2 regions of the Massilia sp. R2A-15 genome follow, and region 1 is predicted to be linked to the other one. Evidence: predicted binding sites of a transcription regulator. Region 1 holds the regulator's gene; the other holds the start of a gene.
What was found. Region 1 encodes LexA, which represses DNA repair genes until DNA is damaged. Its sites were predicted from a motif close to ACTGTATNNNNATACAGT; they were not measured.
Positions count from the first base shown of each region.

Region 1 (4,483 bases):
TTAATTCCGGAGGCGCAGCATGAAACGTTCGATTTTGTGTGCAGTGTTGATTCTGGCCTTCGGCGCCGCCGGTGCGGATGAACTGTCTGACGCTGCCGCTGCGCTGAACGCCAAGAACTATCCCCAGGCCCTGGCCTTGTATTCCCGCCTGGCCGGTGCCGGCAACCCCGAGGCGATGCTGCGCCTGGGCGAGATGTACTGGTACGGCGAAGGCGCGCCGCTCGACCGCGCCAAGGGCGATGCCCTGTTCGCCCAGGCCGCCGCCGCAGGCAACCAGGCTGCCGTCGCGGCCACCAGCCTCAGTCGCGACCGCCAGCAGCGGCTGGCCGACATCGCCTACTGGACCACCGGCTACGATGGCGCGGACCTGGTCGCCGGCAAGTTCAACTGCGTGGCGCCGGAGTTTCCTGAGTTCTCCCAGACCAAACGGGCGGTGACGGCGACCAGCGAGGCCGCCGACGCTTACACAGCCTGCTATAACGGCTTCATCGACCATCTCCAAAGCGTCATGCCGCCCGGAAAGGCCATCCCGGAAGCCGTGACGCTGCTGATGAGCGAGCAGGAACTACGCCAGGCCACCGAGCATCTGGGCAAGGTCTATGCGGCGGTTGCGGCCCGCGCCAAGCTGACGGCCGACCAGACACTCGAGAAGCGCGACAAATGGATGGCGAAAACCACCGATTACCTGACGACCCAGAAACTGCGCGAAAAACAGTACCTGGACGACATGGAAAGGCAGCGCGTGTCGAACAACGGGGCGATCGACATCGCGACCCGCGCGCAGCCCAGGAAGTAGGGGCGGCCTGTCGGCGACCGTTTGCCTCGAGCCAGCTTGAAATGCACCAAAAAAAGCGAAACTTTTAATCACCCTCAGGCATGGAGAACAGCATGAAACGATTCATTGCGGGCGTGTTCCTTATCGCGGGCGCGGCTACTGCTTGCGCAGCCGATCTCTCCGACGCGGCGAAAGCCTTGAACGGCAAGGATTATCGACAGGCGCTGGCGCTGTACACGCAGCTGGCGAACGCCGGCAATCCCGAGGCCGAGTTGCGCCTTGGTGAAATGTACTGGTACGGGGAGGGCGCGCCGCTCGATCGCGAGAAGGGCGACGCCCTGTTCGCCAAGGCTGCGGCGGCCGGTCATCCGGGTGCTGTCGCGGCGACCCGCCTGACCGGGCAACGCCAGCAGCGTCTGGCCGACATTTCGTACTGGACCACCGGTTACGACGGCGCCGACCTGGTTGCCGGCGAATTCAACTGTGTACAGCCAAAGGCTCCCGACGTGTCGCGGACCAAGAGCGAGATTGGCAAAGTGAGCGCTGCGTTCGAGGCCTACCGGGCCTGCTACAACGGCTTCATCAGCAATCTCGAAAGCGTCTTGCCGCCGGCTAAGCGCATCCCCGAGGATATTGCGCTGCTGATGAGCGAGCAGGAACTCGGCCAGGCGAGGGAGCACCTCGGCAAGGTGTATGCCGCAGTGGCGGAGCATGGCAAGCAAACCGCCGCGCAGGTGATGGCGTCGCGCGAAGCGTGGATGTTGCAGACCACCGCGTACCTGACCACCGAGAGCAATCGCTGGGAACAGCGCATGGCGGACATGGACCGGTACAGGCGCGACCACGCCATCTGGCGCGACTGGACGATCCGCAATGCGCCAGCTGTCACGATCCCAAAATAGCCATCAGCGATTTCAAGCGGCCCCGTAGCGAACGAAAATGTTCCGGGCGCTGCCGGCGCGGCGGATCGAGCCCGGTCTCGCTGAACTCGTGCCCACCGCCAGGATCAGTGCCAGGTGCGCATCAGGCCGACGGCGAGGCCCTCGAGGGCGAAGTCGTCCACCGAGGGATCGACCTTGATCACCTTGAAGTCCGGGTTCTCCGGCAACAACTCAATCAGCGATCCGGTCTTGCGGTAGCGCTTGACGGTGACGTCGTCGCCGATGCGCGCGACCACGATCTGGCCGTTCTTCGCGCTGTCGATTTTCTTCACCGCCAGCAGGTCGCCATCCATGATGCCGGCGTCGCGCATCGACAGGCCGCGCACCTTCAGCAGGAAGTCCGGCTTGGAGGAGAACATCGACGGATCGACGCTGTAAGTGGCTTCGACATGCTCGAGCGCGAGGATCGGCGAGCCGGCGGCAACGCGGCCGACCAGCGGCAGCGACATCATCAGCGTGGGCGGCGGCATGGGCATCGGCTCGGGATTGGCGGCGCCGACCAGGCGGATGCCGCGCGAGGTGCCCGGCGCGATTTCGATGGCGCCTTTGCGCGCCAAGGCTTGCAAATGCTCCTCGGCGGCGTTGGCCGATTTGAAGCCCAGTTCGTTGGCGATCTCGGCGCGGGTCGGAGGAAAGCCGGTGTTCTCGATTGCATCCCGAATCAGGTTAAGGATCTGTTCTTGCCGTGCGGTGAGCTTGATCATTGGGGTGCGGGTGCTGGTTATATGAACAGACTGTATTTTTGTACAGTATTTCGGCGAATGCAAGGGAAATTCACAAAAAACCGCATGAAGACCGGATTTTGTTCGATTTGAGGTGGGCGCCCATCACGCCGGCGCGGGCTTTTGGTGCTATCTTGGGAGCAGGAGGTCGTTATGCTTGAACTCAAATCGGATCGATCCCAGCGCGCAGATTATGATCAAGATCTGATGCTGTGGTACGAACAACAGCACGCCTTGCTGCGCCAGCGCCGCCTTGCCGAGTTGGACGTGGATCACCTGATTGAGGAACTGGATGACGCCATGGGTAGTCTTCGCAAGGAGCTCGCTAGCCGCTTGGAAGTGTTGATCATTCATTTACTCAAATGCGAATACCAGCCCGAACGCAAGTCACGCAGCTGGCTGGGTACGATCCATGAACAGCGCTCCGCGCTGGCTTTGCTGCTGGAAGAAAGTCCTAGCTTGGCGCCACTAGCGATGCAGGCGGCCGAAAAGAGCTATCCGCGGGCTGTTCGTGGCGCTTCCGTGCAAACCGGACTGGACCGAAAGATTTTCCCCGCGGCGATTCCCTATTCGCGCGACCAGTTGTTCGATGACGATTTCGTGCCTGCTCCGTCCAATTTCCCCGCGCCGCGCGCACCCTGACGCCACAAACCCGTTGCCACGGGCGCCACTCCCGCGCTATAATTGCCGGCTTTCCCTTCCCACACTCGTCTTGACGCCGAGGTGGGCTTTTGTTTTAAACGTCCCTAAGGAGTTATGCATGCGTCATTATGAAATCGTTTTTATCGTCCATCCGGACCAAAGCGAGCAAGTCCCGGCGATGATCGAACGTTACAAGGCCAGCGTCACCGCGCGCGGCGGTAACATCCATCGCGTCGAAGACTGGGGCCGTCGTCAGATGGCTTACTCGATCCAGAAGCTGCCTAAGGCACACTACATCTGCATGAACATCGAGTGCGACAACGAGACCCTGGTGGAACTCGAAACCGCATTCAAATTCAATGATGCCGTGCTGCGTCACCTCACCGTTAAGATGAAGAAGGCTGAAACCGCGCCGTCGCCGATGATGAAGTCGGTACAACGTGAAGACGCAGCCAAGAGCCACCGCTCGGAAGCTCCGGCCGCCGCAGTAGCACCTGCAGCCGCTGCCTGATTTTCGGCTGGAACCTTAAGCTGGTGAAGTGAATCAACTTCAGTTTGTAGCATCGATTTCGGAGCGCGACGTATTGCGCTACACCCCGGCCGGCGTGCCGATCGTGTCCGCCACCCTGACGCATAGTTCGCAGCAGGTGGAAGCAGGGGTGCCAAGGTTGACCGAGTTTGAAATTGCCGCGCTTGCCGCGGGCGAAATTTCAGGGCGGTTTGCACGGGCCGAGTTGGGCGCAGCGCACCAGTTCACGGGATTTCTGGCCAAAAAGAATCGCAACAGCAAAGCGCTGGTGTTTCACATCATTGATTTCAGTGCCGCCGCCTAAGCGGGGTACTTTTTAGATACAGGAGCCTAAAATGGCATTCGGTAAAAAATTCGACAAGAACAAGCTCAAGCTTAAAGAAAAGCGCAAACAACAGAACCCACTGTTCAAGCGTAAGAAATTCTGCCGCTTCACCGCAGCCAACGTGGAGCAGGTCGACTACAAAGACGTCGACACCCTGAAGGACTTCGTCCAGGAAAACGGCAAGATCATGCCAGCACGCCTGACCGGCACCAAGGCGCACTACCAGCGCCAGGTTGACACCGCCATCAAGCGCGCACGCTACCTCGCGCTGCTGCCATACACCGACCTGCACCACGCTTAATCGCTGCAGAGAACCTGGAGAAAAATATGCAAATCATCCTGTTAGAAAAAGTCGTTAACGTCGGCAACCTCGGCGACGTCGTCAAAGTCAAAGACGGTTACGCACGTAACTTCCTGATCCCGCAAAAGATGGCCCGCCGCGCCACCGCATCGGCTGTCGCCGAATTCGAAGTCAAGCGCGCCGAACTGGAAAAGGCCGCCGCCGCCAAGCTGGCAGCGTCGCAAGCCCAGGGCGAGAAACTGTCCGGC
Region 1 covers NZ_CP131935.1:2,901,773-2,906,255, reverse strand. The annotation lists gene Q4S45_RS13420 (sel1 repeat family protein) at 20-796, shown strand; gene Q4S45_RS13415 (sel1 repeat family protein) at 889-1,677, shown strand; gene lexA (transcriptional repressor LexA) at 1,782-2,420, opposite strand; gene Q4S45_RS13405 (DUF29 domain-containing protein) at 2,592-3,080, shown strand; gene rpsF (30S ribosomal protein S6) at 3,199-3,591, shown strand; gene priB (primosomal replication protein N) at 3,620-3,913, shown strand; gene rpsR (30S ribosomal protein S18) at 3,945-4,235, shown strand; gene rplI (50S ribosomal protein L9) at 4,262-4,483, shown strand, end outside.

Region 2 (4,483 bases), 190 kb from region 1:
GGATGTCCTGCATCTCGAACACGGTGCCGTGGCGCGTGCTGATTAATTCGAGGCCGCGGCGCAGCATCGAAAGCATGCCCAGCGCCAGCACGTCGACCTTCATCAGGCCAAGCTCCTCGAGGTCGTTCTTGTCCCACTGGATGACGCTGCGCTCGGCCATCGCGGCGTTCTCGATCGGCACCAGGCGCGACAGCTTGCCTTGGGCGATGACGAAACCGCCCGGATGCTGCGACAGGTGGCGCGGGAAGCCGAGCAGCAGCTGCGCCAGCGTGGCCCATTGCTGCGCCAGGCCGGACTCGGGATCGAGGCCGCTTTCGGCCAGCCGGTTCACCAGGTCCTGCTTGCTGTCGAACCAGTGGTGGGTCTTGGCCACCTTCTCGACGATGGCCAGGTCGATGCCGAGCGCGCGGCCGCTGTCGCGCAGCGCGCTCTTGGGCCGGTAGCTGATCACCACCGCGGCCAGCGCGGCGCGGGTGCGGCCGTATTTGTTGTAGATGTACTGGATCACCTCCTCGCGCCGCTGATGCTCGAAGTCGACGTCGATGTCGGGCGGCTCGTTGCGCTCCTTCGAGATGAAGCGCTCGAACAGCAGGTTGGCGCGGGCCGGGTCGACCTCGGTGATGCCCAGGCAGTAGCACACCGCCGAATTGGCGGCCGAGCCGCGGCCCTGGCACAGGATGTTGTTGGAGCGGGCGAAGCGCACGATGTCGTAGACGGTCAGGAAGTACTGCTCGTAGCGCATCTCGCCGATCAGCGCCAGCTCGTGTTCGAGCTGCTGCTGCACCTTGGCCGGGATGCCCTCGCGGAAGCGCCGGTGCGCGCCGATGTAGGTTTCGCTGCGCAGGTAGCTGGCCGCCGTGTGGCCGGCGGGGACGACTTCGTTCGGGTATTCGTAGCGCAGTTCGTCGAGCGAGAAGGTGCACAGGCGCGCGATGCGCAGCGTTTCGGCCAGCACCTCGGGCGCGTAGATGTTGGCCAGGCGCAGGCGCGCGCGCAGGTGCTGCTCGGCGTTCTGGGCCAGCTGGTAGCCGCATTCGGCCACCGGCTTGCCGATGCGGATCGCCGACAGCGTGTCCTGCAAGGGCTTCCTCGAACGGACGTGCATGACCACGTGGCCGACCGCGGTGATCGGCAGCGCGTGCTGCCACGCCACCTCCTCGATGGTGGCCCGGTGGGCGTCGTCGTAGGCGCGGTGCAGCAGGTTCAGGCCGATCCAGGCGCGGCCCGGAAAGGTCGCGGCCATCCACGCCGCCTGCGCGTGCAGGCGATCGACGTCGGCGGCGTCGTGGCCGGGATAGGCCGGCAGCAGGATCGCCAGGCAGTCGGGCATCTGCTTCAGGTGCGCGAGCGCAGGCGGCGGCGCGGCGAAATCGGCGGGCGTGAGCAGGTAGGTGCCCTTGTCGCCGCGGGTGCGGCCGATCGTGACCAGCTCGGACAGGTTGCCGTAGCCGTTGCGGTTTTGCGCCAGCAGGATCAGCGACAGCGCGGGGCTGCCGTCCGGATTCTGCAGGTGGAAATGGGCGCCGACCAGCAGCGGCAGCGCGGCTTTTTTCGCTTCGGCGTGGGCGCGCACCACGCCGGCGAGCGAGCATTCGTCGGTCAGCGCCAGCGCCGAGTAGCCCAGCTGGACGGCGCGCGCGACCAGCTCCTCGGCGTGCGAGGCGCCTTGCAGGAAGGAGAAGTTCGACAGGCAGAACAGCTCGGCATAGTCGGGCAAGCCAGCCGCGGGGAGGAAAGCAGGCATCGGGAAGCAAGAATACTGTATATAAACACAGTATAGCCTACGGGCGCGGCCAGACAAGAAAATGCCTGAAAGCGCGGCCCAACCGGCAGGCCGGGGTCAGACCCGCTTCTTATTTGGCCGCTGCCGCCTTTATCTTTCGAAAAAACGGGTCTGACCCATGGGCGGGTCTGCCCCCATGGGCGGGCTGCCTCGACTGCTAGACCTTGACGAACCACTTCTTCCGCCACATCAGCCAGGCGACGCCGAACATGGCGGCGTTGAACGCCAGCGCATGCAACAGCGATGCGTTGACCGGCGCGATCGGCAGCGCGCCAATCGGCGCATACAGCAGCCGCCCCAGCGCGATCTTGCCGCCGTCCGGCTGCGCCAGCTTGATGAAGCCGAGCATCTTGGCGACGAAGCCGGAGAAGGCGAAAATGAACAGCGCGTTCATGCCGTAGATCAGCAGCGGCGTGCTCAGGCGCCGGGCGCGCTCGCGCAACGCCGCATGCGGATTGGCGTCGAGCAGCCAGAAGAAGGCGCCGAACGCCAGCAAGGCCCAGCCGGTCATCCATACCGCGTACGACGGCGTCCACAGACTTTTGTTAATCGGCATCAGCAGCGCGTCGGCCACACTGCCCACCGCCAGGCAGGCCAGGCCGGCAAGCATCATCCACACCGTCTGCTCGCCGCGGGAGTAGCGAGACAGCAGCCAGCGCCCCGCCAGCACGCCGGCCAGCTGGCTGCACAGCGCCGGCAAGGTACTGGTCACGCCTTCCGGGTCCCAGCTCTTCGATTTGACCCACAGGTGGCCGTCGAGCAGCCAGCGGTCGACGAAGGCGCCGAAGTCGCGCCCCGGCTCGAGCGCGCCGGCCGCCCACACGCCGTGCACGTCGGGCACCGGGACATACAGCATCAGGCCGGCGTACAGGGCGAGCAAAAAAGCGATCACGGCGAGCTGCGCGCGCCAACCGAGGTAGACCACGATCGGCGCCGCCAGCAGCGTGCACACGGCGATGCGCTGCAGCACGCCGGGGATGCGCACCGTGGCCAGGTTGAAGTTGGGGATGAAGTTCAGGGTGAAGCCGATCAGGAAGATCAGGGTGGCGCGCCAGGCCAGCTTGCCCAGCAGGGCCGGCTTGGCGGCGCCGGCGGCGGCGAGCCGGCCGAGCGACAAGGCCATCGACACGCCGCCGATAAACAGGAAGAAGGGAAAGATGGTGTCGGTGAAGGTCCAGCCGTTCCATTCGGCGTGGTCGAGCTGGGCGTACAGGTGGCTCCAGTCGCCAGGGTTGTTGACCAGGACCATCGCGGCGATCGTGAAACCGCGGAACGCGTCCAGCGACGCGAGCCGTTGTTGTTGCAAGTTCATGCCTATGCCTCTATGCGGAAAAGTGTGTGCCGGTTGCTGCGCCCCCATTGCGAGGGCCGGCACGGAAAATGGGCGGCCCGGCCGCGGACCGCCCATCGGCCGAAGGCTTAGTACTTCATGCGCAGGTTCAGGTAGTACTGGCGGCCGTTTTCACGGAACGCGCGCGGCTGCTCTTCGTTGAACGCATACGCCTTGCTGATCGGGTTGTTCAGGTTCAGCGCATCGAGCGACAGCGACAGGTTCTCCGACAGCTTGTACTGCAGCGACGCCGACAGCGTCTTGAAAGGCGCGTTCTGCGTCGTCGGACCGGTCCGGTTGATGCTGATGATGTAGTCGGAGCGGCCGTTGTAGGCCAGGCGCGCGCTGAACTTGTCGTCCTCGTAGTAGGCGCCGATGTTGTAGGTGTGCTTCGACTGGCCCTTCATGCGAGCGCCGTCGGCATCCTTCGAATCGGCATAGGTGTAGTTGGCGTTGAAGCCGAACCCGGCGCCGATCGGCTGCTCGTAGGCGAACTCGACACCCTGCACGCGGGCCGAGATGGCGCCTGGCGAGGTGACCGTGTAGGTGTCGTCCTTGTTGGTGGTGGTGTTATACAAGGTGACGCTGGTGTCGCCGAACTTCACGTAGTCGTGGATGTTCGAATGGAACACGCCGGCCGACAGCAAGGCGCGCGGCGCAAAGTACCAGGCCATCGACGCATCGATATTGTCGGAGGTGGTCGGCTTCAGGTTCGGGTTGCCGCCAGTGGCCTTGTGGGTCAGGTTGTCGACGCCGCTGATGGCGCCGGCCAGGTCCGCATAGTCGGCGCGCGACAGCGTGCGGTTCAGGGCGACGCGGCCGATCCAGCCATGGTCGAGCTCGTAGCGCAGGTTCAGGCTAGGCAGGAAGTTGGTGTAGGTGTTGGTGATCGGCGCCTGGTAGACGGTGCCGTAGATCGAGGTCGTGACCGCGCCCGGCACGGACGGGCATGGCTGGAGCGCGGGGCAGACCGCGCCGGCGACCGGAATGTTGACCAGCGCTTCCTCTTTGGTCTTGACCGCGCGCACGCCGACGTTACCGGACAGCTTGTCGGCTTCGAATTCGGTCATCACATAGGCGGCCGCATTTTTCTCGGTCAGCTTGAATTCCGAGCGCAGCAGTTCACGGCGCAGCGGATCGGCGTCGAGATTGCCGTCTTTCCACTTCTGCAGGTCGGCCGCGCCGATGAACCAGCCGTTGCGCGGGAACGCGCCGCCGATGTTGCTGCCGAAATCGGACGGATAGACCGAGCCATCCCATGGCGGCAAGGTGTCGGTCAGCAGCGCCGGCGCGATCTGGTGCAGTTCGCGCGTGTGGCTCGAATAGCGCGCGCCGAACTTGACGCGGTTGAACATGCCCTGGGCCAGGCG
Region 2 covers NZ_CP131935.1:3,089,152-3,093,634, forward strand. The annotation lists gene Q4S45_RS14175 (error-prone DNA polymerase) at 1-1,744, opposite strand, end outside; gene Q4S45_RS14180 (acyltransferase family protein) at 1,941-3,095, opposite strand; gene Q4S45_RS14185 (TonB-dependent receptor) at 3,203-4,483, opposite strand, start outside.
Region 2: Q4S45_RS14175 (error-prone DNA polymerase) is a predicted target of LexA. The motif match lies at 1,759-1,776, and genes of this name have one in related genera.